Methanococcus vannielii SB: one gene and its partners. The protein of the gene in region 1 binds, or shares a complex with, the protein of each later gene. Links are inferred from orthologs where the notes say so. Each region holds a gene or a part of one and is shown in the gene's direction. Other genes may lie near its edges.

Region 1 (6,087 bases):
AAGGCATTCCTATATATTTTTCAAAATCTTGCGTTAAAAATGGATATAGTTTCCTTAATGGGTCATAATCATCTGCAACAAAAATTAATTTACTTTCTAACCCGTTATTAAGAAGTCCCTTATGTACTGCATCTGCAGTCAGTGTTTCTCTCGCATTTCCGATGTGTATGTGGCCCGATGGAGTAATACCACTTGAAACCACGTATTTTTCCACATTTCTTTTTTTCATGATTTTTTCCGCTGTTGCATCAGCCCAGTGCATTGTGTTTCCTCCAATTATATTAAAACGTGAAAAACCAAAAAATAGTAGTTTAAATCAAAAATAATGGTTTTTTAGGATATAGTAAAAAATATTTTATATAACTTATGTATTGTCATTGGAAAAATCTAAAAAATAACATTTATTAATCCAAATTAATAAATTAATGTATTCAAAATAAAAAAAGCCAAGGAAGGGATTTGAACCCCTCTGAAGCGGATCTGCAGTCCGCTGCCTCGCCGGACTAGACTACCTTGGCACGTCTCTTACTATTAGAGTCAAGAATAAGAATTACGATTCAGATATATAAACTTATTGGTTATTGAGTACGCAATTATATAATGACCTAAAAATGACAAATAAATTGTCATATAATACGTTAATACTATGAACGATAATATGAATATCCTGAATTCCAAACTTAAATCATTATGCAAACAAATATATATTATAACATCTTATGTAATTAAGATTTCATTCAGAATAAAACACGGTACCTGCATATAGTAATTTATATAGCTGTCTCGATTAAATCGAAATCTATATAAATGAAAGGTCATAAGTAATACAATGATAGAAAACACGGTAACCCAGATTCAAACACGGTTAGAATGGCACATTTTTCAATATTGTTGCCAGGTATATGTTATTCCTAATAACCTAATGTGCAGAGATAGTCTAGCTTGGGAAGGCGTACGGCTGGAAACCGTATGAGGCTTTGCCTCGCGGGGGTTCAAATCCCCCTCTCTGCGCCATTTATTTTTTTATTACTAATTAACAGTCATAAACACGAAGATCTCTGGAGGTGCAAGAGTGACTCAGACAGAATTCAGACACAGAATCAGAATATCAAAAACAGACCTTGAAGGTAAAAACCCTCTCGAATACGCACTACAAGAAGTGAAAGGTATCGGTAGGGCTATGGCTAAGGCATTAATCAGAGTTACCGAATTAGACCCTAAACAACAGGCAGGTTACTTAGCAGATGAGGATGTTTTAAAAATTGAATCAGTTTTAGAAGACCCTGCAAAACACGGTATTCCATCATGGATGTTCAACAGGAAAAAAGATGTCTACACGGGACTCGACAAACACCTTATCGAAACCGACCTCGTACTCGCAGTACAAGAAGACATTGGAAACATGAAAAAGATCAGATGCTATAGAGGTATCAGACACGAGTTAAGATTACCATGTAGAGGACAGAGAACCAGAGGTTCTTTCAGAAAAGGAAGTACAATGGGAGTTAAGAGGAAGAAGTAAAAAAAGTAAAAAGGTGAAAAAATGGGAGATCCAAGAAGATTAGGTAAAAAATACGACACACCTAACCATCCATGGATTGGGGAAAGAATCCAGAAGGAAAGAGAAATTAGCCATAAATATGGCTTGGTTAACAAAAAAGAACTCTGGAAGATGGAAACCCAATTAAGAAATTACAGAAGACAAGCAAGAAAATTGATCAGCGACACAACCACGCAAGGTGGAAAAGAAGCTGTTCAGTTATTCAATGTTTTAAAAAGATACGCTATCTTGGTTGAACAAGAGCCTACTCTTGACCATATTCTTTCATTAAACATTGAAAGTATTCTTGAAAGAAGATTACAAACACTGGTATACAGAAAAGGCCTTGCTAAAACAGCTAAACAGGCAAGACAGCTCATTGTTCACGGGCACATTGCAGTAAATGGAAGACGAGTTACTTCCCCTTCATACTTAGTTTCAGTTTCTGAAAATAATGCAATAGGATACGTGCCTAACTCACCAATGGCTTTAGAGAACCACCCTGAAAGAACTACCGCAGTAAGCGAGGAAAATCAATAAGGTGATTAAATGAGTCAAAAATGGGGATTAGTACACATATATGCATCCTACAACAACACAATACTCCACGTTACGGATGTAACAGGAGCAGAAACCATCGCTAAAGTTTCAGGCGGTATGATCGTGAGAAACCAAAGGGACGAATCATCACCATATGCTGCAATGCAAGCTGCATTCAAGATTGCAGAATTGATGAGAGATAAAGGAATTGACCAAGTTCACGTAAAAGTCAGAGCAGCAGGCGGTCAAAAGTCCAAAAATCCTGGACCTGGTGCACAAGCTGCTATCAGGGCATTATCAAGGGCAGGCATTAAAATCGGTAGAATCGAAGACGCTACACCAATTCCTCACGACGGTACTACGCCAAAAAGAAAGAACAGATAATTGGTGATTTTTTTGATAAAAAATATCCAAAAAGAGAAAAAGAAAACTGGGGAAATTGTTAAAGTGGAATTAAAAGCCCCATTATCTTTTTCCAGTGCATTGAGAAGATTAATGATTTCGGAAGTTCCTACATATGCTATTGAAAATGTATACTTCTATGAAAACACGTCTTCGATGTACGATGAAGTTCTCGCACACAGACTTGGTTTGATACCTGTAAAGGGAGTTCCCGTCAGTGGAGATGAAGTTGTCGTATTTACCCTGTCTAAGGAAGGACCATGTACCGTATATTCATCAGATTTAAAATCTGAAGCTGGTGAAATTGCTTTTGAAAATATTCCGATAGTAAAATTAGCTGAAGGCCAAAAACTAGAATTTGAAGCCGAAGCTCTTGTTGGTACTGGTAAATTTCATGCAAAGTGGCAACCTTGTAATGTGGTTTACAAACAGATATCAAATGACGAAGTGGAATTTACGATTGAGTCATTCGGAAACATGGACGCGGAAGATATAATAAGATCTTCGCTTGAAATTTTAAAAAACAAAGCGGAAATTTTTTTATCCGAACTAGAAGGTCACGAATTAAATGCTGACAACTAAATTTTCACTAATTATCTTAAACTATCAAAATGTTAGTTTTGAAACGAGTGAGAAATGTATTATATCATTCGGGTGAAATTATGAGAAAAACAATGGCTACAAACCCAAAAACTACTGAATTGATTCAAACATTAAAACAAGAATCGTTCAAAAATAGTGCACCAATCTGGAAAGATGTTGCTAAAAAATTATCCAAACCAGCTAGAAAGAAAATTGAAGTAAATGTGAGTAAAATCAACAGATATGCTTCAGAAGGTAATGTAATCTTAGTTCCTGGCAAAGTATTAGGGGCAGGTTCATTAAAGACAAAAGTAACTGTTGCAGCATTTTCATTTTCAGAGACTGCAAAGTCTGCAATTGAATCAGTTGGTGGAAAATGCTTATCAATTGAACAAATTATCGCTGAAAACCCAAAAGGGTCCAAAGTAATTATTATGGCCTAATTAAACATTAAGGTGGAAGTATGGTTGTTGTAAACGCTGAAAATGCGGTTGTTGGAAGACTGGCATCATACGTTGCAAAAGTTGCATTAAGTGGAGAAGAAGTTACAATTGTAAACGCTGAAAAAGCGATTATAACTGGAAACAGAGATTTTATCTTCCAAAAGTATACGCAGTTAAGAGAACGAAAAAGTATCTCAAATCCTAATAGAATGGGTCCAAAATTCCCTAGAAGACCTGATGCAATTATCAGAAGAATCATTAGAGGAATGCTCCCATATAAAAAGGATAGAGGAGTAAACGCATTTAAAAGTATAAAAGTTGAAGTTGGAGTTCCAGAAGGAATTTCTATCGACATTAGCTTAGGTAGTGCGCCAAATACTATCAAATACGTAACAGTTGGAGAATTAAGCCAATACTTAGGTGCTAAATTCTAATTGAGGTGAAAGTGTGAAGGTAGTCCACACCGTAGGTAAAAGGAGAACCGCAATTGCAAGAGCTACTGCAACAGAAGGAAGCGGTAAAATAAGAATTAATAAAAAACCATTAGAATTAATGGAACCTAAATACATCAAAATGAAGTTAATGGAACCTGTAATATTAGCGGGTGAAATATTAGGCAGTATTGATGTAGATGTAGATGTTAAAGGCGGTGGAACTGTAAGCCAAATGGATGCTGCAAGAACCGCTTTAGGTAAAGCAATTATTGAATTTACCGGAAAAATGGAATTAAAAGAAATGTTCTTAAGCTACGACAGAACTTTGCTTGTAAGTGATGCAAGAAGAACTGAGCCTCACAAACCAAGTAAATCATCAAAAGGTCCAAGAGCTAGAAGACAAAAGTCATACAGATAATTATTTTTCTTCCCTTTACGTTTTTTAGGTGGTAATAGTGATATTTCCAATCAGATGTTTTTCTTGCGGGAATGTAATTTCTGAAGTTTATGATGAATACAAAACCCGACTTTCAAATGTAGAAAGTCCAGAAGAAATTTTAAACGACTTAGGCGTTACAAAATACTGCTGTAGAAGGATGTTTGCATCCCACAGGCTTGAAAATGGAAAAGAATTATTCGATGATATTGTCGAATACAGATAAAATAGGTAATTACATTTTAATAATTACCCTGTATTTAGGGGCTGTGGGGTAGCCTGGCCATCCTGTGCGTCTGGGGGGCGTGCAACCCGAGTTCGAATCTCGGCAGCCCCATATTTTATTAAAATATAGATTACTCCGTTAGGGTGATTTCATGAAATTAACCAAATTCGAAACTGCAAGATTAGTAGGTGCAAGGTCCCTTCAAATTTCAGATGGGGCCCCCCTAACTGTGGAATCAGATAAATCTTCGTCGTTAAATCTCGCTGAAGAAGAAGTAAAGCAGGGAAAAATTCCTTTGTGCGTTAAAAAACCATTAAAGTAATATTTTAACCATTTTTTATTAGGGGGATTTTAGTGGAAAACAGCACCTCCATAAAACGGGTAACTGCAAAAAAAGTGTTTAAAAACTCAAAAATTCAGGTTCGTATTGCTACATTAACTAATAATGGTATTGGATACGACGTAATTGATGTTGAAAATCCGGATTTTGCAATATCCGATGTTGAAAATATACTTGCTCCAGAGCTAGTTGGTTATCCGGCATATGACCAAGACATTATCGATTCAATAATCTGCGATACGTCCGTAGACAATACTAAAGTCACGATGGGGACCTCCATAAGTATCGCAAGAGCCGCTGCAAACAGCGTAGATATTCCATTATTTAAACATATCGGGGGAGTTTTATCATCTAATCTACCTGTAGTTGGATGTTCACTCGTTTCTGATGGTTCTAACCAACTTTTAGCAATTCCAATGGCAGAATCCATTGGAGAAATGATTCATATATATAATACGATACTTTCAGAACTTTCAAAAGAGTACTCTTTTAAAAACAACTACGGGGAATATATTTCAAAAAACGTATTTAACGATATTGAAAAATTCAAAGAAATAATATCTAATGTTTCAGATGAAGAGGACGTTGAAATTTTAGCAGGTGCTAAAATTTTAGAATATGGGGCAAATATTGAAGAAATCGATTATTTGGAAAGTCATGAAATAATAGACTTCGATGGAATACTATGTACTGAAAATATCGATGAAGAAGCAGATTTTTCAAAATTTAACCCGTACCAGATGGGCACACTTACTGAAATGAGTTACTACGTGAATTATATTTCTGAAAAAGGGCTTAACACCGTAATTGAGGGGGACAATACCTCTTTTCCCCATATTGCAATAGGATTCAAAATTCCTTTTTTACGGGCAAGTATTAATTCAAAAGTATTAAATGAACTTTGGAATATTGAACGAATATTAAACAATCCAAACATTACACGATTTTAACAACTTTTTTACGCCATATTTTATCCATAATTTTTAATACATTTATCTATAAATTATATTATCAGAAAAGGGGGGATAAAATGAGTGTTATAATTGACTACAATAAGTGTAAAGGTCCAGAATGTGCGGAGTGCGTAAATACGTGTCCAACCGAGGTATTTGAAATTAAAGAGAATAAAGTAATAGTTATGAGG
Region 2 (6,007 bases), 190 kb from region 1 along the record:
GAGCTGTTGTAGGTTCTGAAGTATATTTGAAAAAAGCATAATTTATAAAGGGTGATAATATGGATATTTATCAATACTTGCCTGCAATTGGCACTTTAGTATTTGGTACCCTTTTGGGATATCTTGGACAAAGATCCGCTCTTTGTTTCTGTGGAGGACTTAGGGACTTTTCTTTAATGAAAGACACGTGGCTACTCAAAGGTTTATTTGGATTTATTGGTGGAGCATTAATAGGTTCAATCTTATTCCACATTGTAGGGCTTTTACCCCTATTTCCTTGGATACTTACAAAAGGAGTTACTGCAATTCCAGGGGGGGCCGCAGGTGGATTAGGTTTTATGCCAAACCTCGTTGCAGCACTTATCGGGGGTTTTGGAGTAGGTTTCCTGTCAATAATTCAGGGCGGTTGTCCATTTAGAAACTTTATAATGGCAGGAGAAGGGAACCAAACTGCAATCATGTATATAATTGGTTTAGCAGTTGGTGCAGTAATCTACCACCAGTGGGCACTTTCATTCATACAGTCAATACTTGCATAATTACTAAATACTAAGTATTATATTATTTATTATACCATTTGATATACTATTTTTTTATCAGCACTTTTTTACTTTGGTGAAAATATGTCCTCATTTTTTAATAAGTTAAAGTCGGTTTTGGAACCTAAAAAAGAATTTAAAGTAGGAAAAGGATTAATAATATTTAAAAGCGTAAGGGATGCAATGAAGGCTGAAAAAATTTTAAAAAACTATTCTGCAAAAGTAGTTGCTCCTCCGCATGAAATACGGGAAGGTTGTGACCTTGCAGTGGAATACGAAGTTTTAGAAGAAACAGGAATAAAAAGGGAACTTAAAAAAAATAAATTAGTTCCATTAAAATTTATTTCACTTGATGGGCAGTTAATGGAACCTTTAGATATCGTTAAAGTAAAAGAAATCCAAGGATTTACAATGGTAAGATCTGGAAATATGAAAATAACAATAGATGGTACCGGAAAGATAGTAAACATTTCTGGAGGGGGCTGTCCTGATGTTCCTTATCTTAATTTACAGTTGATTGGTAGAAACATTTTAGAAATTAATGAAAATGAAACTCCAAAAGCTTTAGGGTACACTTTATGTGCCTATACATTAAATAAAGCATTTGAAGAGGCTAAAAAAATATTTAGCGGTGAATAATATGATGGTTGCAGGAGCAATGCCCATAAAAGGTATGGAACTTGTTAAAGGCCAAGTACATATTGAAAAAAATAAGATATTTGTTAAAAATAAAGAATTTCCAATTACAATGGGCAGTGGAGCCCTCGTTGGGGCAGCATTTAAAACATTGGAATATTTTGGAATGGAAAAAGAGCTAATTTTTTTAACTGCGGGAGATGTGGGGGAAGGTGAGGGTAGTTTAAAAATTTATCGGGATTTAAATGAAATTACGGAAGAAATAACAATTATTCATTATATAAAACCAAAAATTTCAGAAATTTTAAACGTAGATTTTTCCAAAACCGTTATCGGCGATGCAGGAGGGATGTATGCTGGAAAGGCTGCAGGTATTGGGGATAAATTTCGAATGTTTTTTCCAGATGTAGGCGAACTTGCATTTTTAGCAGATGATAAGTCATCACATCCTGCGTACGTTAGAGGATTTATATCTAAAATAGATGATTTAGACGTTCCAAAACTAATTGAAATGGCGTATTTTCAAAAAATGCCCGACAATATGGTTGTAAAAGGGGAAAAAGACTATATTGTACAGTGCGGAAAAATCATTGACCATGTGGCAAATCCAAAGTTTGAAGCAATGGAATGCATCGGGGGAACTGGAGATACGCTAACAGGAATTACTACGTCATTAATTGCATGTGGATTTAAAATAGAGGAAGCATCGATATTGGGGTGTAAATTAAATCGTAAATTGGGCGAAATTGTAAATCCAAAACCCGATACAAAGATATACGAAATTATAAAAAAAATTCCTGAAGCCCTAAAAGAATTTAAACTCTAAAAAAAGTAAAAAAATGAAAAATAATTACATATATTTTTCTGCCATATCGCCAATTACGGGTAATTTATACATTTCCCCTTTGTAAGCCTTAAACATACAGAAAAACCAGATTATTAAGCTTGCAGGCATTAATAGTAAACCGAGTAACCATCCTATAATTGGAATAAATGCAAGAACAATACTTAAAACAAATATTGCTGCTGAAACTATTATCGACTGCATTGCATGAAATTTAACAAAAGAACTCTCTTTTTCGATAACTAACAAGATACCGCCTGAAACAAATCCTAAAAGGTATGCTAAAACTGCTTCGTGATTTTCTTCAAGACCTAACGATGTCATCTTTTCCCCTTTTTAATATTTTTACTAACAAAATATGTATTATAATATTGTATCACTAATATATAAATCCAAGGTATGCACCTATACTCCAAAACATAGCAAAAAAAATTCTAATATGGATTAAAATTTAAAAACATATAAAAATATGTGGACATTTATTACAGGTATTTTTCAGCAATGTCGCCAATAATTGGGAATTTATATTTTTCACCTTGGTATGATTTTATTATTCCAACTATCCATAATGCCAATGAAATTAGACTTAATAACATTCCCAAAATTCCCCCAATATAAGGAATATATCCAAAAACTAGACTTAACGCAAAAATTAAACCAAAGCATATAATGGATTGCATTGCATGAAATTTAACAAATTTACTCTGTTTCCAGTAGTAAAACTATAATTCCAGATAGGAATCCTAAAAGGTATGCTAAAATTGCTGCGTGATTTTCTTTTAAACCGAATAATGCCATTATATTCCCCCTTAGCGGTTTATAATTAAAATATGTATTTAAGGGGCATATATAATCAATTAGTTTGTATTGCATTTAAACATTTTACCAAAAAGTTTAAATATTAAAACACCTTATTTCATTTTGCTTTGAAAGGCATTGGAAATTCAGATAAAATCATTCTAAGGTTTCCTCGAATAAGTTGCAGTATAGGGCAGTGGCTCAGCCTGGTTAGAGTGCTCGGCTGATAACCGAGTGGCCCGGGGTTCGAATCCCCGCTGCCCTACTTTTTATTTTAAAAATATTAATTTGTATATCTAAATGTTATACTTAAAAATTATTAAAAAATAAATTAAGGTTTAAATTTAGATAGTTCTGTTCTAAGCTTTAAATTTTCTGTAAAGCTTATTAAATCCCCGTGAGTTTTTTCCAGTATACTTCTTGAAACGTCTTGTTTTCTTCTTAGTCCGTCTATTAAATTATAATAGTCAAATTTCATTGTAAAATCATAAATATTTTCCATGTGGAAAAAATAACACTCTGCATTTTTAAAGTCGTCTTCTTTAATTGATTCGAGTATTTTTCTCCTAAGTTCCCCAATAACATCACAAAGTCCCAATATATAATTCTCTATTGAAACATTTTTAAAGTTAGAGTAATTTAAAAACCGATTTTCAAAAACTAAGTGATAATAAACCTTGGCTTCAACGTATTCCTGTTCTGGAGCTTGTAGATATTTGATAAATTCGGGATGATCCAAACATAAATTTGAAATACCTAAAAGTTTATCTTCAAGTTCAAAAAAACTGACTTGTTCACGTTTCTGAATTTTTCGAATAATTATTGAAGAATCCTTAACAATATCTCTTGAAATTTTTAAAATTTTTTCCCTTTTTTCGTTCTTTTTTTCAAAATATTCTATCATAAAGCTCATGTTTTCCATTCAATCACCATTTTATCGTTAAAATTATATTTTATACCAATAAATATCTCTTTTTTAAGATATATAGTGATTGAATTTAATTAGGGTTAACTATATATATTGTAATGATTAATGTATGTAGGCAACTATATGGAAGACCTGAAAAGGCGGAACGCCATTAATAGGTTGCTTGTTTTTAAAAGATTAACAACTACTCTAAAAACGACTAGTTCTACACAAAAATAAAACACAAGGGGTACTAGTTAACTATCAAAGGAGGTTATACTATGGGTATGAAAAAAAATAGACCTCGTAGAGGTTCTCTAGCATTTAGCCCAAGGAAAAGAGCTAAGAAATTAGTTCCTAAAATCAGATCATGGCCTGCTGATAAAAAAGTAGGACTTCAGGCATTTCCAGTATACAAAGCAGGTACTACCCATGCTTTATTAGTAGAAAACAACCCTAAAAGCCCAAACAATGGGCAGGAAGTATTTTCCCCAGTAACCGTATTGGAAACACCTGAAATTACTGTTGCAGGTATTAGGGCATACGGAAAAACGACAAAAGGCTTAAAAGCTTTAACTGAAGTTTGGGCAAAGCAACAGGACAAAGAATTAGGAAGAAAGTTAACCGTTACAAAAAAGGAAGAAATAAAAACAGTAGAATCATTAGATGCTGTTTTAGAAAAAACGGTTGATTTAAGAGTAATCGTACACACTAATCCTAAAACTACAGGAATCCCTAAGAAAAAACCTGAAGTTGTTGAAATTAGAGTTGGCGGTTCCTCAGTCGCTGAAAAATTAGCTTACGCTAAAGATATTTTAGGCAAAACGCTCTCAATCAATGATGTATTTGAAACTGGAGAATTTATCGACACTTTGGCAGTTACCAAAGGTAAAGGATTCCAAGGCCCAGTTAAAAGATGGGGCGTAAAAATACAGTTTGGAAAGCACCAAAGAAAAGGTGTAGGTAGACAGACCGGTTCAATCGGGCCATGGAGACCAAAAAGAGTTATGTGGACTGTTCCATTAGCGGGTCAAATGGGTTTCCACCAGAGAACCGAATACAATAAGAGAATCTTAAAATTAGGCAGCGAAGGTGCTGAAATTACACCTAAAGGAGGATTCTTAAACTACGGTGCTGTTAAAAACGGTTACGTTGTAGTTAAGGGAACTGTTCAAGGCCCTGCAAAAAGATTAGTAGTTTTAAGAGGAGCTGTAAGACCTGCTGAAGATAAATTCGGATTACCGGAAGTTACTTACATCAGCAAAGAGTCCAAACAAGGAAACTAATTACTCAAAAACACGAGCAGGTGTAACTTATGAATGTTAAGGTTTACAATTTAGATGGTTCTGAAAAAGGGGCAATTGAATTACCTAGCGTATTTGAAACAGAATACCGGCCAGATGTAATTAAAAGAGCAGTAATTTCATCATTAACTGCACGATTGCAACCAAAAGGTTCCGACCCATTAGCTGGTTACAGAACTTCAGCAAAATCAATCGGAAAGGGACACGGTAAGGCAAGAGTAAGAAGAACCGCACAAGGTGCAGGTGCATTTGTACCTCAAGCTGTTGGCGGTAGACGAGCTCACCCTCCAAAAGTTGAAAAAATATTATTCGAAAGAATAAACAGAAAAGAAAGATTAAAAGCTTTAGCAAGTGCTATTGCAGCTTCGGCAAATTCAGAAATTGTTGCAGCAAGAGGACACAAAATCGAAGGAGTTCCTTCATTACCTTTAGTTGTAAATGCTGAATTTGAGAGCCTTGTAAAAACAAAAGAAGTTTTAAGTGTATTTAAAGCTTTAAAATTAGAAGCTGACTTAGAAAGAGCTAAAGACGGCATTAAAATTAAAGCTGGAAGAGCAAAATTAAGAGGAAGAAAATACAAAAAACCAAGAAGTGTCTTGGTTGTTGTAGGCGATGCATGTGACGCAGTTGCTGCATCAAGAAACCTTGCAGGTGTTGATGTAATTACGGCTAATGATTTAAGCGCAATACACATTGCACCCGGAACAATGGCTGGAAGACTAACACTCTGGACTGAAAATGCCATTGAAAAATTAAAGGAAAGATTTTAAGATTAATCTGAGGTGAATGGCATGGATGCCTTTGATGTTATAAAAACACCAATCGTTAGTGAAAAAACAATGAAACTCATTGAAGAAGAAAATCGATTGGTATTTTACGTTGAAAGAAAAGCTACAAAAGAAGATATTAAAGAAGCAATTAAACAGTTATTCAATGCTGAAGTTGCTGAAGTAAACACGAACATTACTCCAAAAGGACA
Region 3 (6,107 bases), 400 kb from region 1 along the record:
CTTTTACTATGTCAAGTCTTTCGATTCTTATTATTGCTTCAATTTTTTTCACTGAAACACCCCTAATTTGATTATATTATAAAACTAACATGGAAGGCATTGTTAGGTATTGGTATCTTAGAAGGAAACAGAATTCCTTTTCCGATACTAACCCATAGATTGATATTATATATAAATGTAACTAAAATCAAAACATTTAAATAATCTTTTATTTAAATTAATAGATAAATTGGCAATTATTTTAAAAATTGAATTTTTTGTAAGCCGCCTAAAATATTAAATTAAAAAATATTAAAAAAAGTAATTTAATCCTTTAAAATCATTGTTCCAATGCCTTCTTCAGTAAATATTTCTAAAAGAACTGCATGAGGTATTTTTCCATTTACTATATGGACACTTTGAACCCCTTTATTTAAAGCGTTTATGCAAGCCTCGATTTTTGGAATCATACCTCCAGTAATTATCCCTTTTTCTATCATTTTTTCTATTTGTGAAATCGTAAGTTTCCGGTGAAGTGTTTTAGGGTCGTTTATGTCATCCATTATGCCGTCAACGTCTGTAACCATTATCAATTTTTCTGCATTCATTGCTCCTGCAATATCTCCTGCCGCAATATCCGCATTTAAATTAAGGTCTTTATTTTGTTCGTCAACACCTATTGGAGAAATTACTGGAATATATTTTTTTTCAACAAGAATATCAACTAATTTAGTATCTACCCGTTCAACTTCCCCCACCATTCCAAGGTCTACCTCTATTTTTTCATTATCCCTTATTAAATACTGAATCTTTTTTCTTGCCTTTATAAGTTGACCCGATTTTCCAGAGAGTCCAACAGATTTTCCACCGTATTGTTCAAGTTTAGATACAATATCCCCATTTATTTTACCGATAAGAACCATTTTTACTATTTCAAGTGTTTCTTCATCAGTTACCCTTAATCCATGGATAAATTCCGGAACTTTCCCCATTTTTTCCATTGCACGGTTTATTTCTGGGCCTCCGCCGTGAACAATTATCGGATTAATCCCAACATATTTTAAAAGAACCATGTCTTTTGCGATCCAATTTTTTGCCTGTTCATTAACCATTGCGTGGCCGCCATACTTAATTACAAACTTCTGGTCGTGGAATTTGCAAATATAAGGCAACGCTTCAATTAAGATTTCAGCTTTTTTATATTCGTCCATGTTTACTTGCCACCAAAATATTTAAATATTGATTTTTCATATTCTATATGATTTAATATTTATACATTTTTTAATCCATGCGGAGGTGCAGAATATGGAAGAAGAAAGAATATATACAATCCCATTGAGAGATGTAACAAACAAATCACCTACAACAAAGAGAGCGCCAAGGGCTATTAGGGCTATTAGAGCGTTTTTAATGAAACATATGAAATCAGATGTTGTTAAATTAGACAACTCAATAAACGAAAAAGTTTGGGAAAGAAGCTTAAATAAAATCCCTGCAAAAGTCAGAGTTAAAGCTGTCAAAGAAGGAGATGTTGTTAAAGCTACATTGATAGAATAATGCAACTTATTCTTTCCTAAAAAACATTGTGGTACTATGATAATCAAAACATACTTTTCTGGAGTATCTACTATAGGAGTACTTTCACTTGCAACTGAAGACTATGGACTTTTTCCTCTTTCAGTTGAAAAAAACACTTTGGAAAAAATGAAGGAAGTACTCAATATTCCAGTAACCCAGTTAAACATATCTAACAGTTCATTAATCGGTTCTTTATGTGTTGGAAACTCCAACGGACTATTAGTACCTAACATTGTAACGAGTAAGGAAATTGCATTAATTAAAGACTTTTTAAAAGAAAATAGTCTTGATGTTAATTTAGAAAAACTTAAAGCTAAAAACACGGCATTTGGTAATTTAATATTAACAAATAATAAAGGATGCATAATTTCAGAAGAGTTACAGAACTTTAGAAAAGTCATTGAAGATGTACTTGGAGTAGAATCTGGAGTCGGAAACTATGCTAGTCTTCCAACGGTTGGTTCTAACGGAGTTGCTACTGATAAAGGATGCCTCGTTCACCCGTTAACTGATGAATTAGAATTAGAGTGGATAACAGACGTTTTAAAAGTGGACTATGTTGGAAGAGGTACTGCAAACCGGGGCGTAACTTCAGTTGGCTCATGTATTCTTGCAAACACTAAGGGTGCAGTTATCGGTGGCGACACTTCAGGCCCTGAACTCTTAAAAATTGAAGAAGCTCTCGATTTAATCGATTAATAAATTCATCTGGTGATATTATGGCAAAAATCATAAGAATAAAAGGAAAAATTGTTGGAAAAGACGAACCTATGGTATTCTCAAAAGAATACAACGTATTAAAAGAAAGTGATGCTTTAGAAATTATGTACTCAGACATGGGTAGCAAACACTCTGTAAAAAGAGCAAACATTCAAGTTTTGGAAATTTCAGAAATTTCACAAGAGGAAGTTTTAGACCCTATTGTAAGAAAGACTCTTGAAATGTATTAATTACTTTTTTATATTTTTTTATTATTTTTTTAGTTATTCTCTCGTTTGTTTAATATTATTTTATATAATTTAAAGTAGATATCGTATCCCGTATTTTATAATAATATACTGTTAAATATGGTGATTTTATGTCTGAAGAAAGAATACTTTTTACTGCAAAAAAAGGAAAATGGTACGTTTCTAAAAAACTGAAAATTGATGAAAATACCCGTAATGTAGAAATCGCAAGAATATTAGCAGGAATTAATGAAACAATATCTTTGAAAATAAAGGAATTTTTGCCATTTGATATGCAAAAATTAGAAGAAATTGCTGATGAAATATACGTTGCTAAAAAAGGAAAAGTCAAAGAAGAAGAAGTTTCCGAAGCCCTCGTAAAATTGAAATCGCCAGCAACTACTAAAAAAATGAACGCAATAACCGAGTCAAAAGAAGGAAAAGAAATTTTAAAAAGGATTTTAACCGAAATCGTGCTTGAAAGACTCGGCTTTAAGTTACATGTTGAAGCTAAAATGATTGAAAAATTCATTGAAAAATCACAATAGCTTAAAAATTCCAAAAATACTTTTTTAAATTGGTTTAAAATCTTAAAAAAAGAAGAATTAAAAAAAGAATTATTTAAATTCCTTAATAATTTTTCCGATTAATTTAATGCTTGTATCTTTATTTGGCCCAATTGGGGAACCTGCAACAATTTGTGTTACACCCATTTTTTCAAGAGCTTTTACTTTTTCAACTACTTCTTCTGGTGTACCGTATAATGCAAATGCTTCTAACATTGTGTTGTCTACATTTCCAAATGCTGCACCGAAGTTTCCGGATTTTAATGCTTCACTTATTGCTTTAACTTTTGAAGCGTCGATTCCGTGTCTTTCTAAGATCATAGGAGGTGAACCGGCAGCGATGAATGCCACTACTGGGATAGCTGCTTGTTTAGCTTTGTCTGCGTTTTTGTCTACGGACATGCATGCATATGCTGCAACGTCAATTTCAGACATGCTTCTTCCTTTTGATTCTGCTCCTTTTTTAATTAAAGGAACTGCTGCTTCGAAGTCTTTTGGGTTTGAAGCGTTAATTAACACACCGTCAGCGATTTCTCCAGCGGTTTCTAACATTTTAGGTCCTTGTGCACCCATGTAGATTGGAACTTTTGTTGTAGGTTTAACTGCAAGTTGTGCACCTTCGGATAACCTTTTTCCCGCCATTAAAGCGTTCATGTCTTCAATTGATTTTATGATTGTTCCAACTGGCTTTGTCCATTCAATACCTAATGCATCAAATGTTGCCTTGTCGCCAGGGCCGATACCTAATACGGATCTACCGCCAGAAAGTTCATCTAATGTAGCCATTGCTGATGCCGTAACTGCTGGGCTTCTTACGTATGGGTTTGTAACACCAGGCCCTAACTTAATTTTGTTAGTTACCGCAGCAAGTGCACCTAAAGTCATGTAAACATTTCTGTTGTTGTAGTGGTCTGTAATCCAACAGTATTCAAAGCCGTTGTCTTCAGCCATTTTAACGTAGTATGCGAGCTTTGTTATTGGCTCGTTTGGGACGAATTCAATACCAAATTTCATTCTGCCACCTTCCTATTTCTAGAGTTTTAATATAACAAGTATAATTACTAATCAGCAATATAATGTACTTTCTATTTATCAAGAATAGAAAGTTATATATAGTAAATAAAGTTTTGAAATGCTCTTCGACCTATTAAACAAATTATGGTAGGTATTAATTAAATTACTATACATGCCCAAATTTATATATAAAAAGGTATGAATTAATGAAACATTAATAAATTCGGTGATCTAATGGACTTAATTTCCTTTAAAGAAAAGGATATTTCAAAAAAAGAGTGCCTAGAATTATTTTTAGATACTGAAAACTTTTTTGATATTTTAAAAGTTGCAGATGATATTAGAAAGGAATCTGTTGGGGATACGGTTACTTATGTGGTTAATACAAATATAGAGACTACAAATGTCTGTATAATGGGTTGTAAATTCTGTGCTTTTGGAAAATCAAAAAATAGCTTGGAAGCATTTAAATTAAATTCAGAAGAAATTGCAAAAAAAGCCCTTTTAGCAAAAAAAGCAGGATTTACGGAAGTTACAATTCATGGCGGAATTCATCCTGATGTAGATACTCATTTTCAAGTTGAAACACTAAAAAAAGTAAATGAAGTAACGAACCCGTTTGGTGGAATTTACGTCCATGCATATTCACCACAGGAAATATTAAATGGTGCCGAAGTTGCTGGATTAAATGTAAAAGAAGCGTTAGAAATGCTTTATGACGCAGGTTTAAGAACCATTCCTGGAACCGCTGCTGAAATTCTTAATGACAGCGTTAGAAATGAGATATGTCCTTTAAAAATGCCCGTAAATAAATGGATTGAAATAATTAAGGAAGCCCATAAAATAGGATTTAAAACGACATCAACTATAATGTACGGGCATATTGAACAATACAGTCACGTTGTTGAGCATTTTTCCATTTTAAAGGAAATTCAAAAAGAAACTTCTGTATTTACAGAATTTATTCCGCTTTCATACTTATATGAAAATACGCCACTTTATAATTTGGGCAGGGTTAAAGACGGTGCAAACGGGCTTTACGAATTAAAACTTTATGCAATTTCTAGAATATTTTTTAAAGATACGATTAAAAACATTCAAGTTCCAAGAGTAAAACTTGGAACCAAATTAAGCCAAATTATTCTAAAATGTGGTGCAAACGACCTTGGTGGAACATTGATGGAAGATAAAGTTTCAAAAGCTGCCGGAAGTACCTATGAAGATGCAAGTACTGAATTAATGGAAAATGCAATTAAGAATATAGGCAGAATTCCGAAAAAAAGAACTACACTTTATGAAATAATTAAATAATGGTATTATTATTAATATAATAATTATATAATGATATAATAACTAATAGAATAATAATTAAAATAAATATTTTTTTTAAATCCTAACACTCGGCAGGTGAGCTAATGGACTTAATTTCCTTTAAAGAAAAGGATATTTCAAAAAAAGAGTGCCTAGAATTATTTTTAGATACTGAAAACTTTTTTGATATTTTAAAAGTTGCAGATGATATTAGAAAGGAATCTGTTGGGGATACGGTTACTTACGTCTTAAATGCAAATATAAACTTTACAAACGTTTGCAGTGGAACGTGTAAATTTTGTGCATTTAAAACTGAAAAAGAAGACCCTAACTCATTTTTTTTAAATCCTGATAAGGTTGCAGAAAAAGCACTTTTAGCAAGAAAAACGGGGGCTACTGAAGTATGTATTCAAGGTGGGCTCTTACCAGAAATTGACACATATTTTCAGGCGGAAATTTTACAAAAAGTTAAAAAAATTACTGAAAAATATGGCGGAATTGATATACATGCCTTTTCACCAATGGAAGTTAAATCAGCTGCTGAAAATTGTGGATTAAATGTAAAAGAAGCTTTAAAAATTTTAAAAGATAGCGGGCTTAAAACAATGCCTGGAACCGCTGCAGAAATATTAAATGATGAAATAAGAAACGAAATATGCCCTACAAAACTAACCACATCAGAATGGATAGATGTTGTAAAGACGGCCCATAA
Region 4 (6,162 bases), 200 kb from region 1 along the record:
TAACAACTACTCTAAAAACGACTAGTTCTACACAAAAATAAAACACAAGGGGTACTAGTTAACTATCAAAGGAGGTTATACTATGGGTATGAAAAAAAATAGACCTCGTAGAGGTTCTCTAGCATTTAGCCCAAGGAAAAGAGCTAAGAAATTAGTTCCTAAAATCAGATCATGGCCTGCTGATAAAAAAGTAGGACTTCAGGCATTTCCAGTATACAAAGCAGGTACTACCCATGCTTTATTAGTAGAAAACAACCCTAAAAGCCCAAACAATGGGCAGGAAGTATTTTCCCCAGTAACCGTATTGGAAACACCTGAAATTACTGTTGCAGGTATTAGGGCATACGGAAAAACGACAAAAGGCTTAAAAGCTTTAACTGAAGTTTGGGCAAAGCAACAGGACAAAGAATTAGGAAGAAAGTTAACCGTTACAAAAAAGGAAGAAATAAAAACAGTAGAATCATTAGATGCTGTTTTAGAAAAAACGGTTGATTTAAGAGTAATCGTACACACTAATCCTAAAACTACAGGAATCCCTAAGAAAAAACCTGAAGTTGTTGAAATTAGAGTTGGCGGTTCCTCAGTCGCTGAAAAATTAGCTTACGCTAAAGATATTTTAGGCAAAACGCTCTCAATCAATGATGTATTTGAAACTGGAGAATTTATCGACACTTTGGCAGTTACCAAAGGTAAAGGATTCCAAGGCCCAGTTAAAAGATGGGGCGTAAAAATACAGTTTGGAAAGCACCAAAGAAAAGGTGTAGGTAGACAGACCGGTTCAATCGGGCCATGGAGACCAAAAAGAGTTATGTGGACTGTTCCATTAGCGGGTCAAATGGGTTTCCACCAGAGAACCGAATACAATAAGAGAATCTTAAAATTAGGCAGCGAAGGTGCTGAAATTACACCTAAAGGAGGATTCTTAAACTACGGTGCTGTTAAAAACGGTTACGTTGTAGTTAAGGGAACTGTTCAAGGCCCTGCAAAAAGATTAGTAGTTTTAAGAGGAGCTGTAAGACCTGCTGAAGATAAATTCGGATTACCGGAAGTTACTTACATCAGCAAAGAGTCCAAACAAGGAAACTAATTACTCAAAAACACGAGCAGGTGTAACTTATGAATGTTAAGGTTTACAATTTAGATGGTTCTGAAAAAGGGGCAATTGAATTACCTAGCGTATTTGAAACAGAATACCGGCCAGATGTAATTAAAAGAGCAGTAATTTCATCATTAACTGCACGATTGCAACCAAAAGGTTCCGACCCATTAGCTGGTTACAGAACTTCAGCAAAATCAATCGGAAAGGGACACGGTAAGGCAAGAGTAAGAAGAACCGCACAAGGTGCAGGTGCATTTGTACCTCAAGCTGTTGGCGGTAGACGAGCTCACCCTCCAAAAGTTGAAAAAATATTATTCGAAAGAATAAACAGAAAAGAAAGATTAAAAGCTTTAGCAAGTGCTATTGCAGCTTCGGCAAATTCAGAAATTGTTGCAGCAAGAGGACACAAAATCGAAGGAGTTCCTTCATTACCTTTAGTTGTAAATGCTGAATTTGAGAGCCTTGTAAAAACAAAAGAAGTTTTAAGTGTATTTAAAGCTTTAAAATTAGAAGCTGACTTAGAAAGAGCTAAAGACGGCATTAAAATTAAAGCTGGAAGAGCAAAATTAAGAGGAAGAAAATACAAAAAACCAAGAAGTGTCTTGGTTGTTGTAGGCGATGCATGTGACGCAGTTGCTGCATCAAGAAACCTTGCAGGTGTTGATGTAATTACGGCTAATGATTTAAGCGCAATACACATTGCACCCGGAACAATGGCTGGAAGACTAACACTCTGGACTGAAAATGCCATTGAAAAATTAAAGGAAAGATTTTAAGATTAATCTGAGGTGAATGGCATGGATGCCTTTGATGTTATAAAAACACCAATCGTTAGTGAAAAAACAATGAAACTCATTGAAGAAGAAAATCGATTGGTATTTTACGTTGAAAGAAAAGCTACAAAAGAAGATATTAAAGAAGCAATTAAACAGTTATTCAATGCTGAAGTTGCTGAAGTAAACACGAACATTACTCCAAAAGGACAGAAAAAAGCATACATAAAATTAAAAGACGAATACAACGCTGGAGAAGTAGCTGCAAGCTTAGGAATCTATTAATTAATTTAAGAAAACACTATTGAGTAATATGGTGATATAATGGGTAAAAGACTAATTTCCCAGAATAGAGGGAGAGGTACTCCAAAATACAGATCCCCGTCCCACAAAAGGAAAGGTGAAGTTAAGTACAGAAGTTACGACGAAATGGAAAAAGTCGGAAAAGTTCTTGGAACCGTTATTGATGTACTTCATGATCCTGGACGATCTGCACCAGTAGCAAAAGTAAGATTTGCTAATGGAGAAGAAAGATTAGTATTAATTCCAGAAGGAATTTCAGTTGGCGAGCAGATTGAATGCGGTATAAGCGCTGAAATAAAACCTGGAAACGTTTTACCACTTGGAGAAATTCCAGAAGGTATCCCAGTATACAATATTGAAACAATCCCTGGAGACGGCGGTAAGTTAGTAAGAGCTGGTGGGTGCTACGCACACGTTGTAGCGCATGATATCGGAAAAACTATCGTTAAATTGCCTTCAGGCTACGCAAAAGTACTAAATCCTGCATGTAGAGCAACAATTGGTGTTGTTGCAGGCGGTGGAAGAAAAGAAAAACCATTCGTTAAAGCAGGTAAAAAACACCATTCATTAAGTGCTAAAGCTGTTGCATGGCCAAAGGTAAGGGGTGTTGCAATGAACGCAGTAGATCACCCTTACGGTGGAGGTAGACACCAGCACCTAGGAAAACCATCAAGCGTTTCAAGAAATACTTCCCCAGGTAGAAAAGTAGGGCATATTGCCTCAAGAAGAACCGGTAGGAAATAATTAATTTAAGCCCCTTCCTAAAATTTAATAAGGTGAAAACATGGCCAGACAAAAATTTAGTGGCAAAGGCGGAAAAGGAAAGTCTAAAAAAGGACAACAAAGTACAGCCCCAAGAAGAAGAGTAGAATTTAAATACAAAGGCTTTACTTTACCCGAACTCCAAGAAATGCCCATTAAAAAATTCATTGAAATCGTTCCTGCAAGACAGAGAAGAACGATGTCAAGAGGAATTACCCCTAACCAAAGAAAATTGGTTATGAAAATTAAAAAAGCAAGAAGATTGGTAAACAGAGGCAAAGAGCCTAGAGTTATAAGGACACATTGTAGGGACTTTGTAATAACTCCTGAAATGATAGGCCTAACAATCAGTATTTACACAGGTAAGCAGTTTAAAGAAATAAAATTAGTTGAAGAAACCCTTGGAAGATTCTTAGGTGAAATGGCACCAACTAGAGGAATTGTACAGCACGGTTCCCCAGGTATGGGTGCTACAAGAGGTTCAATGTTCGTTCCAATTAAATAATTGGAATTTGAAATCTCTTTTTTTATTTTTATAAAAATTTATTTATTAATTTAGATTTATAAATTATTTAAAGTTATAAATCTAAATTAATATTTAAAAAATAAGTTTAAAAAACTAAAAGGTTAGAGCTTCCGCTTTAATGAATCTAAATTTTCCTGAACCTTTTTTTCGACTTCAAAATAAAGGCTATTTTCGTGTGAATCCATTGCAACAATTAGTGGACCAAAATTTTCAACTTTTAGTTCCCAAAATGCTTCAGGCATTCCTAAGTCTAGATGGTAAACATTTTTTACTTCTTTTATACAATTTGCCAAAAGTGCTGCACAGCCACCTGGAGCTGCAAGATAAACTACCCCTAACTCCTTAAAAGTTCTCAATAACTCTTTATTCATTCCTCCTTTTCCAACTATTGCAGAAATATTTGTAATTTTTATAAAGTCTTCTTCGATATTGTTCATTCTTGCAGAGGTTGTAGGCCCAATTGCAACGCATTTCCAAATACCATTTTCTTGCTTCATTATCGGGCCGGCATGGTAAATTACGCCATTTTCAAGGTTTATTGGTGCTTTTTTTTCTTCAATAGTTATCAAGTGAGCTTCATCTCTTCCAGTACAGAGGTTACCGGTTAAATAAACGATATCCCCTACTTTTAACTTTTTAACGTCTTCTTTTGAAATCGGGACATTTAAATTCAAACTACCACCAGAATAAAAATATTATTAAATACATTAAATGTTTTTATTATATTAATAGCTAAAGCGGGGAGATTCTCATGAAGTTTGGAATATCATCTCTAGTATTTTTACCAGAAACTCTTCAATCATCAATGGAGAAAGTTGCAGAAAACTCTTTTGAATGTTGGGAAATCGTTTCTGAAGGAAGTCATCAGTTAAACCCAAAAAATATCAAATATTTAAGGGCTTTAAAAGAACAGTATGACGTAGATTTAGTCATTCATTCGTCTTTTTCAGATTTAAATCCTGCTTCAATGAATAGGGAAGTAAGAAATTTAACTGTAAACAGCGTTATCGAATCTATTGAAGGTGCATTTGAGCTCGATGCTAATGTTGTCACGATTCACCCTGGGTATCTACCCCCACTTTGGTCGGATTACAAAAAAGATATTTTAGATAACAATTTTTCATCACTAAATGAAATCGTTGAAATGGCAGAAAACTACGAAATAATGATAGGTTTAGAAAATATGCCTAATTATCACGGTGTTTTAGGGGTTACTATTGAATCATTGAGTGACATTATAAAAGACATTGATTCAAAGTACCTTGGAATTACATTCGATATAGGCCATGCAAATACTGCTGGAAATCCGGCTGAATTTGTAGGCGAGTTAAATAAAATGGGAAGAGGAATTGTACATGCCCATATCCATGATAATTTAGGAATAGAAGATGAACATGCATTGATTGGGGCAGGAAATATCGACTTTTCAAGCGTTATCTTAAAACTCCAAGAAATAAAATACGATAAGGTACTATCATTTGAATCTAAAAGTATACGTGATGCAGTAAAGGGAAGGGAAATCATAAAAGAACATTTTTTAAGAATCAATAATTTATAAATTATTATATAAATGAATATCTCTAATGAATTAATCGATTATTAATATAAAAAAGGTGAATTTATGAAAATTGCGATACTTGGTGGAACTGGCGACCAAGGCTTTGGTCTTGCACTTAGGTTTTCAAAAAACCATGAAATATTAATAGGGTCAAGAAAGGCTGAAAAAGCAGTTGAAGCTTCGGAAAATGCTTTAAAAATACTTTCAGAAAAAAAAATATCTACAACTATTAAGGGACTGACAAACAGCGAGGCTTCAAAGTTAGCTGATGTCGTTATTGTATCACTCCCATTTGAATACACCATATCTACATTAAAAGAATTAAAAGAAGAATTAAAGGGAAAAATAGTTGTTTCTATAGGTGTCCCGCTTGCAACTGCGATTGGAGATAAACCAACAAGAGTTATTACCTGCCCTCAAGGCTCAGTTGCGGAATTAATTCAAGAAATACTTCCAGAATCAAAAGTAGTAAGTGGATTCCAAAACATTTGTTCAAAATGTCTTGAAGATTTAGACTGTGAGGTAAACTGTGATGTATTAATTGCTGGAAATGATGTTGAGGCTAAAAAAACAGTTATTTCCCTTGCAAACGAAATTCCTGGTATAAGGGGGATAGATGCTGGAAAATTAGAAATTTCAAAATTTATTGAGCAGATTACGCCATTATTAATCCAATTAAATATAAAATACAAATTAAAAGGAGCAGGTATCCAAATTACTGGATTAAACCTTTAATATATTTTTACTCCTTATACATTAATTGCCTCATTATTTGGCCCATTTTACCGCCCATTTTCGGCATTTTTCCTCTTTTTAAATTACCAAATGCGTTTTTAGTTGTTGCGTAATACTTTAAGAGGTCTTTTATCTCATCTTGTTTTACACCTGCGCCCTTTGCAATTCTTTGAAGCCTAGATGTCTTGATTAACTCAGGATTTTCTTTTTCTTCCATCGTCATCGAGTCCATCATAATTTTATATCGTTTCAATTTCTGTTCCGTAAGTTGTGCAGCTTCTTTTGGCATATTTCCGCCAAACCCCGGAATCATTCCCATTATCTGCTTCATAGGACCCATTTTTGAAATTGTTTCAAGTTGTGCATAAAGTTCCACTAGGGTAAATTTTCCTTTCAATATTGAATC
Region 5 (5,896 bases), 880 kb from region 1 along the record:
GAGTTTGTCAGGTCAACCCATACGTCCATCAAATCACCAATAACAATTGGATCACTAAAGTAATATTAGCGGCGGGTAGTAAATACAAAAGTTCTTAACAAAATAGTACCATTTTATATATAATTATTTGCATGTTAACATTATTATCATTTATAGGGATATTATGATTGTTGTAGGGATAGATCACGGTACATCGGGAATTACATCATGTATAATGGAAAATGGGCTGATAAAATCAATTTTTAAGATTCGAAGAACTGAATTTGAAAAGCTATCTTTTTTAGATGAGTTGAAAAAACATATAAATCTGTCAGAAATCGATTTAATAGGAGTTTGTTATTCAATGGGGGATGGAATTAATAAAATTACAGATATTTCAAGGGTTAAAAATAGGGGAGTACGTAATCTTGAAGGAATCGGGAAAAAAATTGGTGGCGGAACCAAAGTTTATGATGAAATAAAAGAATCTAAAATTCCTGCAGTGGTAATTCCTGGACTTCATAAAGGAATAGATTGCATGGATAAACGATTTAACGCACTTTTTTCACATACTGCATCTCCTGAAAAGATTTCAATATGTTATAATGCATATAAAACGTTTAATCTTGAAAATTTTATACTTTCAGACATTTCTTCAAACACCGTAACTCTTTTGATACGAAACGGGAAAATATTCGGTGGATTTGATGCATGTATTGGGGCAGTTGGAATTTTACACGGTCCAATAGACTTAGAATTAATCAAAAAAATTGATTTAAGGGAAATTACTGCAAACGAAGCATTTTCAAAAGCAGGGGCCGTAAAAATCACTGATTCATATAAAGGCGTTGAAGACACAAAATCAGAAATTATTGAAAAGTATGAAAAAGATGAAAAGTGTAAACTTGCAGTTGATTCTCTTGTTTTAAGCGTTTCAATGGAAATAAATTCTTTAATGTTTTTAAATCCTGAAAATAATGTAGTTATTGCCGGTTCTGTTGGAGTATGTAAAAATCCAGATATTTCTAAAATGATAAAAGAAAATACTAATGGCAATTTCTTTGTTTTAGATGGCGAAAGTGGAGCAATAGGTAGTGCAATGATTGCAAATGATATACTTTATGGAAAAAAGGATATTTTGGGGATTTCTGTAGATTTCAATATTGAATAATACAAAAACAAATCAAAATTAAATCAAAATTAAATCAAAAAATTTAAGTCATATTATTTCCATATTAGGTTACGAGTATGTAATTAAAAAATATTATAATAACTAAAGCTAAAAAAATGATTAGTATGGAAGTAGTTAATATATTAAGTAGGGTAGAAAAATTTATAGCAATAGTCATAATTGTTGTTTCGTTTATACTGTTTATTTTATCCATTTATACTCTAACCTTAGATGTATTATACTCAGAATTAACTGGGGAATATATTTACGTTTTTTTCAGTCAATTTTTACAAAATGTCCTTCTTTTTATAATTGGACTTGAACTTGCGCTTACGTTGACAAAACACAGCTTCAGTAATATTATCGAACTCTTATTATTTGCACTTGTTAGAAAAATATTAATTTCAACAGAGCCGTCTAGGGATATAGCACTTATAATTTTTAGCATAATCGCATTAATCGCTGTCAAACAGTTTATAACGCGAGAAAAAATGAGTGAAGATCTTTAAGAATTATATTTACTACCCTTAATGTTTTTATGGGCCATAATTTTTAATAATAATGCTATGTTAATTTTCAAAACCCAAAACTGTTATAAAACCAAAACTGTTATATATGGCTTTACGATATAGACTATCTGCCAACTCTTTTAATACCATGATGATATGAGTGGGCGCCATCCGGATAAAAAAATTCTTTTAAGTAATGAAGGAGGTCATAATATGGCTATATATGTTAAATTTGATATACCACAAGAGCTTGAAGAGAAAACTGCTGAAGTAGTGGCTAACGCTGAAAAAATTAAAAAAGGCGCAAACGAAGTTACAAAAGCAGTTGAAAAAGGAATTGCAAAATTAGTTGTAGTTGCAAAAGATGTACAACCTGAAGAAATCGTTGCACACATTCCTGTAATCTGTGAAGAAAAAGGAATTGCATACTCATACTGTTCAACAAAAGAAGCTTTAGGAAAAGCAGCAGGTTTAGAAGTACCTACATCAGCTATTGCAGTTGTTGCTGAAGGCAGCGCTGAACAATTAAAAGACTTAGTTGAAAAATTAAACGGTTTAAAAGCATAATTTAGCAGCTAATTATTTAGTTAAAATCAGGTGATTTAAATGGCTGATGATATGGTATACCAGGAAGCAGTAGCTGCTGAAGTTATCCAAGTTTCAGGAAGAACAGGAGTTACTGGAGAAATTTTCCAGGTAAGATGTAAAATCTTAGGTGGAAAAGACACAGGAAGAATTTTAACAAGAAACGTTAAAGGTCCTGTTAAAGTAGGAGATCTCATAATGTTGAGAGAAACCGAAAGAGAAGCAAAACAACTCGGTAAGAGAAGAAAATAATCTTTCCCGCTAGGTGATTAAAAATGGAATGGAAAACATGCAGTTTTTGTGAAGGCAAAATTGAACCTGGATGCGGAAAAAAATACGTTAAAAAAGACGGTTCAGTAATGCAATTCTGCTCATCAAAGTGTGAAAAGAACTTCAAACTTGGAAGAGTTGGAAGAAAATTAAAATGGACAAACATGTTCAAAAGAATGAACAAGGGCCAATAATCCCTTATTATCTTTTTTAGAATTACCTTTATAAAACATTCGTACTCTTTTAATAGTTTATCTTAAGCTTAATTTAATTTAATAGCTTTTAAAACTAGTAGCTACTCTAGTATCAGATGCCCAATTTAATCCCTGTAATGTCTTAAATTGGTATATGCATTAATTTATTAATTCATTTATTTGATTATTTATATATTTAAGGCTTTTTTGGTGATTTACGGATTTTCTGACCGCAAATATCCAAAAATATATAAATTAAATCGATAAACACTATATTGGAATTTTTTGCAGTCGCCATATAAAAACAAAACATGGAGTGGAGTATTAATGACATATATTCAAGAAATTTTGGAAACCGTAAAACGGAAAAATCCTGGAGAGTTGGAGTTCCACCAAGCAGTACAGGAAGTACTTGAATCGCTAGAGCCCGTAATTGAAAAACACCCCGAATATAAAAAGGCAAAAATATTGGAAAGAATAGTTGAGCCTGAAAGGGCAATTACATTTAGGGTTGCATGGATGGATGATAAAGGGGAAGTTCAGGTAAACCGAGGTTACAGGGTTCAATTTAACAGTGCAATTGGCCCTTATAAAGGAGGTTTAAGATTCCACCCTTCCGTTAACTTCGGAGTTTTGAAGTTCTTGGCATTTGAACAGATATTTAAAAATTCACTTACTACTCTACCGATTGGCGGTGGAAAAGGCGGTTCTGACTTTGACCCTAAGGGAAAGTCAGATGCTGAAATTATGAGGTTTTGCCAATCATTCATGACTGAATTGTCTAAATATATCGGGCCAGATACGGATGTACCTGCAGGAGATATTGGAGTGGGTGCAAGAGAAATTGGCTATTTATTTGGCCAGTACAAAAGACTTAAAAATGAATATACTGGAGTTTTAACTGGAAAAGGACTTAAATGGGGCGGCTCATTAATAAGGCCAGAAGCTACTGGTTACGGGTGCGTTTATTTTGCACAAGAAATGCTTGCAACAAGGTATGAAACATTTGAAGGAAAAATTTGTGTAGTTTCAGGTTCAGGAAACGTTGCACAGTATACCGTTGAAAAATTAAATGAACTAGGTGCTAAAGTAGTTACTTTATCTGATTCAAACGGTTATATCTACGACCCTGAAGGGATAGGGCCTGAAAAATTAGAATTTGTCAAAGAATTGAAAAACGTTAGAAGAGGAAGAATATCAGAATATGCTGAAAAATACGGTGTAGGGTACTTTGAAGGTCAGAAACCTTGGAATGTAAAATGTGATTGTGCATTCCCATCCGCTACCCAAAATGAACTAGGTTCTGAAGACGCACAAGCATTAGTCAATAATGGTTGCATGCTTGTATCTGAAGGGGCAAACATGCCTACCGTTCCAGAGGGCGTTGACATATTCTTAAACGCAAAAATACTATATGGGCCAGGAAAAGCTGCAAATGCGGGGGGAGTTGCAACTTCCGCATTGGAAATGTCGCAAAATTCAATGAGGCTTTCATGGACAAGAGAAGAAGTTGACGAAAAATTAAAGCAAATAATGAAATCAATACACAAATCAGCTTATGAAGCATCTAAAGAATACGGGCACCCTGGAAACTATGTTTTAGGTGCAAATATTGCAGGATTTAAAAAAGTAGCAGATGCAATGATTGAACAAGGGCTAATTTAATAAAATTATACTTAATTAATTTTTAATAAACTTTAATACTTTTTAATAATTTTTAGTTTTAAAATATATTTTTAATAGCCGTTACTTTAGTAATTTAAACTATCCTTTCCAAATGTACAAATAGTAAAAACTCCAACTTCCAGCGTAAGTTTCCAAAAATTCAATATTTAATATTAAATCATATCCGGGCTTTTCAGAAATTAATTCTGAAGATTTAATTGAATTTACTGAATTATTTGATGATATTGTTAATTTTTCGTCATTTAATAGTTTTTCTCGATATATTTCAAAACCTTCTTCACCAATTACCGTTAGGGATACATCCATATATCTAGAATCAGTGTAGTTTATGGCTTTAAGGATTTTTGAGGTTCCATTTAATTCGATAATATCTCCTTTTTTATAGAACTTATGAAGAGCATCCCACATAAAATTTAATTGAACACCATTTACTACTTTTTTTATCGTCTAAAATTCTCCACGATGAAAGGGTTATATTTTCAGATAGATGACTATCCAAACTTGTGTAATCTACCGTGTAAGACGTTGAATTATCAAAATAATTTTTTGAACTACCTAAAGTTAGCGGATTATTTTTTACAATATAAAAGCTTTTAAAATAGCGGTTATCTGGCGTATCAAGTTCGCTTCTAAGTAAATACCATCCGGGAGTAATATTCTTAGAATCAGGTTCAATTACATCGATATATTCTAAAATATATCCTAATGTAGTAATAATTAAAAAAACTACCAAAATTAGATTTAATTTCAAGATACTCGCCCCCTTTTTTTTATATTTTATTTGAAAGGGAACAGTATTTATAAATTATAGAAAAAATTTAAAAAAAATTAATTATTCTATATTTATTACATATGTTTTTTTAGATATTGATGAGTCAATTCCTTCAAAAGGGCGATAATAGTCAAATTTAATTGTAACAATACCCTTTTCAAGAGTTTCAAAAGTCCACGTATGGATTCCACCACTTCCTACTATTTCTTTATTATCGTTTTGAACGTATGTATCCGTTAATATATTTATATTACTCCAATCTTCTACCTCATAACTCCAAGAATATCCTGTTGAAGGATTTTCTTCAAGAGTTATCGTTATATTTTCCCCTAATTTAACTTTTTTTTCAACTACTTCGCTATCTATTACTGACTCTTGATAAATGGGTTCATAAGGTCTAGGGTAGTATGGATAATCGTATTTTGGTAAATTAATCGTATTTACAGTTTTCCAAGTTTTTTGGTCAATTACATGTATTTCATAATTTGAAAACGTGTAAAGGTAATCATTTATGTATATCGCCCTTAAAACACCGTAATCCTTATGTACTTCATCTTTTAGCATTTTAATTCCATTTTCAGTAACTTCTAAGACAAATGCATGGTTTCCAGCGGGCAGTACAAGTACCTCTTTTTCAGAATCCCAAAGGAATGCATGATGATTATATAATGCTTCTGACCAGTACTCGTTTAAAGAATACTTTGAAATTTCTTTTGGACTACTAACATCT

Evidence for each region.
Region 2: MEVAN_RS03255 (region 1) and MEVAN_RS04370 share a complex: the UniProt entries of both Methanocaldococcus jannaschii proteins name them as parts of the 50S ribosomal subunit. The link is inferred for Methanococcus vannielii SB from one-to-one orthologs.
Region 3: MEVAN_RS03255 (region 1) and rpl18a share a complex: the UniProt entries of both Methanocaldococcus jannaschii proteins name them as parts of the 50S ribosomal subunit. The link is inferred for Methanococcus vannielii SB from one-to-one orthologs.
Region 4: MEVAN_RS03255 (region 1) and rpl4p share a complex: the UniProt entries of both Methanocaldococcus jannaschii proteins name them as parts of the 50S ribosomal subunit. The link is inferred for Methanococcus vannielii SB from one-to-one orthologs.
Region 5: MEVAN_RS03255 (region 1) and MEVAN_RS07985 share a complex: the UniProt entries of both Methanocaldococcus jannaschii proteins name them as parts of the 50S ribosomal subunit. The link is inferred for Methanococcus vannielii SB from one-to-one orthologs.

The regions. Positions count from the first base shown.
Region 1 is NC_009634.1:685,437-691,523, forward strand. Bases 2,315-5,234 are described here. They hold MEVAN_RS03255 (50S ribosomal protein L13), read left to right. Parts: upstream 2,315-3,527; coding sequence 3,528-3,941; downstream 3,942-5,234. Other genes in these bases: MEVAN_RS03240 (30S ribosomal protein S11), read left to right, coding at 2,315-2,464; MEVAN_RS03245 (DNA-directed RNA polymerase subunit D), read left to right, coding at 2,477-3,064; MEVAN_RS03250 (50S ribosomal protein L18e), read left to right, coding at 3,145-3,507; MEVAN_RS03260 (30S ribosomal protein S9), read left to right, coding at 3,955-4,359; MEVAN_RS03265 (DNA-directed RNA polymerase subunit N), read left to right, coding at 4,397-4,603. Also shown: lysS (lysine--tRNA ligase), read right to left, coding at 1-262; MEVAN_RS03230 (30S ribosomal protein S13), read left to right, coding at 1,073-1,522; MEVAN_RS03235 (30S ribosomal protein S4), read left to right, coding at 1,544-2,080; more of MEVAN_RS03240, read left to right, coding at 2,090-2,314; more of MEVAN_RS03280, read left to right, coding at 5,235-5,893; MEVAN_RS03285 (4Fe-4S dicluster domain-containing protein), read left to right, coding at 5,974-6,087. UniProt on the Methanocaldococcus jannaschii protein: This protein is one of the early assembly proteins of the 50S ribosomal subunit, although it is not seen to bind rRNA by itself. It is important during the early stages of 50S assembly.
Region 2 is NC_009634.1:879,068-885,074, forward strand. Bases 3,168-6,007 are described here. They hold MEVAN_RS04370 (50S ribosomal protein L3), read left to right. Parts: upstream 3,168-4,005; coding sequence 4,006-5,010; downstream 5,011-6,007. Other genes in these bases: MEVAN_RS04365 (translin family protein), read right to left, coding at 3,168-3,739; rpl4p (50S ribosomal protein L4), read left to right, coding at 5,040-5,798; MEVAN_RS04380 (50S ribosomal protein L23), read left to right, coding at 5,820-6,007. Outside these bases: MEVAN_RS04330 (cytochrome c), read left to right, coding at 1-41; MEVAN_RS04335 (YeeE/YedE thiosulfate transporter family protein), read left to right, coding at 60-539; MEVAN_RS04340 (DUF3343 domain-containing protein), read left to right, coding at 624-1,178; MEVAN_RS04345 (NAD(P)H-hydrate dehydratase), read left to right, coding at 1,180-2,001; MEVAN_RS04350 (DUF4870 domain-containing protein), read right to left, coding at 2,026-2,343; more of MEVAN_RS04365, read right to left, coding at 3,149-3,167. UniProt on the Methanocaldococcus jannaschii protein: One of the primary rRNA binding proteins, it binds directly near the 3'-end of the 23S rRNA, where it nucleates assembly of the 50S subunit.
Region 3 is NC_009634.1:1,087,474-1,093,580, reverse strand. Bases 952-3,891 are described here. They hold rpl18a (50S ribosomal protein L18Ae), read left to right. Parts: upstream 952-2,276; coding sequence 2,277-2,507; downstream 2,508-3,891. Other genes in these bases: mer (5,10-methylenetetrahydromethanopterin reductase), read right to left, coding at 3,122-3,891; MEVAN_RS05485 (DUF2666 domain-containing protein), read left to right, coding at 2,636-3,052; MEVAN_RS05495 (translation initiation factor IF-6), read left to right, coding at 1,573-2,256; MEVAN_RS05500 (50S ribosomal protein L31e), read left to right, coding at 1,285-1,536; argB (acetylglutamate kinase), read right to left, coding at 952-1,190. Also shown: MEVAN_RS05510 (P-II family nitrogen regulator), read right to left, coding at 1-52; more of argB, read right to left, coding at 306-951; more of mer, read right to left, coding at 3,892-4,084; 5-amino-6-(D-ribitylamino)uracil--L-tyrosine 4-hydroxyphenyl transferase CofH, read left to right, coding at 4,319-5,395; 7,8-didemethyl-8-hydroxy-5-deazariboflavin synthase subunit CofH, read left to right, coding at 5,500-6,107.
Region 4 is NC_009634.1:882,991-889,152, forward strand. The notes cover bases 1-2,995. They hold rpl4p (50S ribosomal protein L4), read left to right. Parts: upstream 1-1,116; coding sequence 1,117-1,875; downstream 1,876-2,995. Other genes in these bases: MEVAN_RS04370 (50S ribosomal protein L3), read left to right, coding at 83-1,087; MEVAN_RS04380 (50S ribosomal protein L23), read left to right, coding at 1,897-2,157; MEVAN_RS04385 (50S ribosomal protein L2), read left to right, coding at 2,197-2,919; MEVAN_RS04390 (30S ribosomal protein S19), read left to right, coding at 2,960-2,995. In the rest of the region: more of MEVAN_RS04390, read left to right, coding at 2,996-3,442; MEVAN_RS04395 (FumA C-terminus/TtdB family hydratase beta subunit), read right to left, coding at 3,565-4,137; MEVAN_RS04400 (sugar phosphate isomerase/epimerase family protein), read left to right, coding at 4,215-5,021; npdG (NADPH-dependent F420 reductase), read left to right, coding at 5,085-5,756; MEVAN_RS04410 (signal recognition particle protein Srp54), read right to left, coding at 5,764-6,162. UniProt on the Methanocaldococcus jannaschii protein: One of the primary rRNA binding proteins, this protein initially binds near the 5'-end of the 23S rRNA. It is important during the early stages of 50S assembly.
Region 5 is NC_009634.1:1,564,518-1,570,413, forward strand. The notes cover bases 1,385-4,113. They hold MEVAN_RS07985 (50S ribosomal protein L24e), read left to right. Parts: upstream 1,385-2,519; coding sequence 2,520-2,708; downstream 2,709-4,113. Other genes in these bases: MEVAN_RS07970 (hypothetical protein), read left to right, coding at 1,385-1,659; rpl7ae (50S ribosomal protein L7Ae), read left to right, coding at 1,873-2,226; MEVAN_RS07980 (30S ribosomal protein S28e), read left to right, coding at 2,266-2,496; gdhA (NADP-specific glutamate dehydrogenase), read left to right, coding at 3,036-4,113. Also shown: MEVAN_RS07960 (DUF354 domain-containing protein), read right to left, coding at 1-29; MEVAN_RS07965 (methanogenesis marker 12 protein), read left to right, coding at 164-1,150; more of MEVAN_RS07970, read left to right, coding at 1,276-1,384; more of gdhA, read left to right, coding at 4,114-4,373; MEVAN_RS07995 (hypothetical protein), read right to left, coding at 4,473-4,802; MEVAN_RS08000 (hypothetical protein), read right to left, coding at 4,783-5,145; MEVAN_RS08005 (beta-propeller domain-containing protein), read right to left, coding at 5,227-5,896. UniProt on the Methanocaldococcus jannaschii protein: Binds to the 23S rRNA.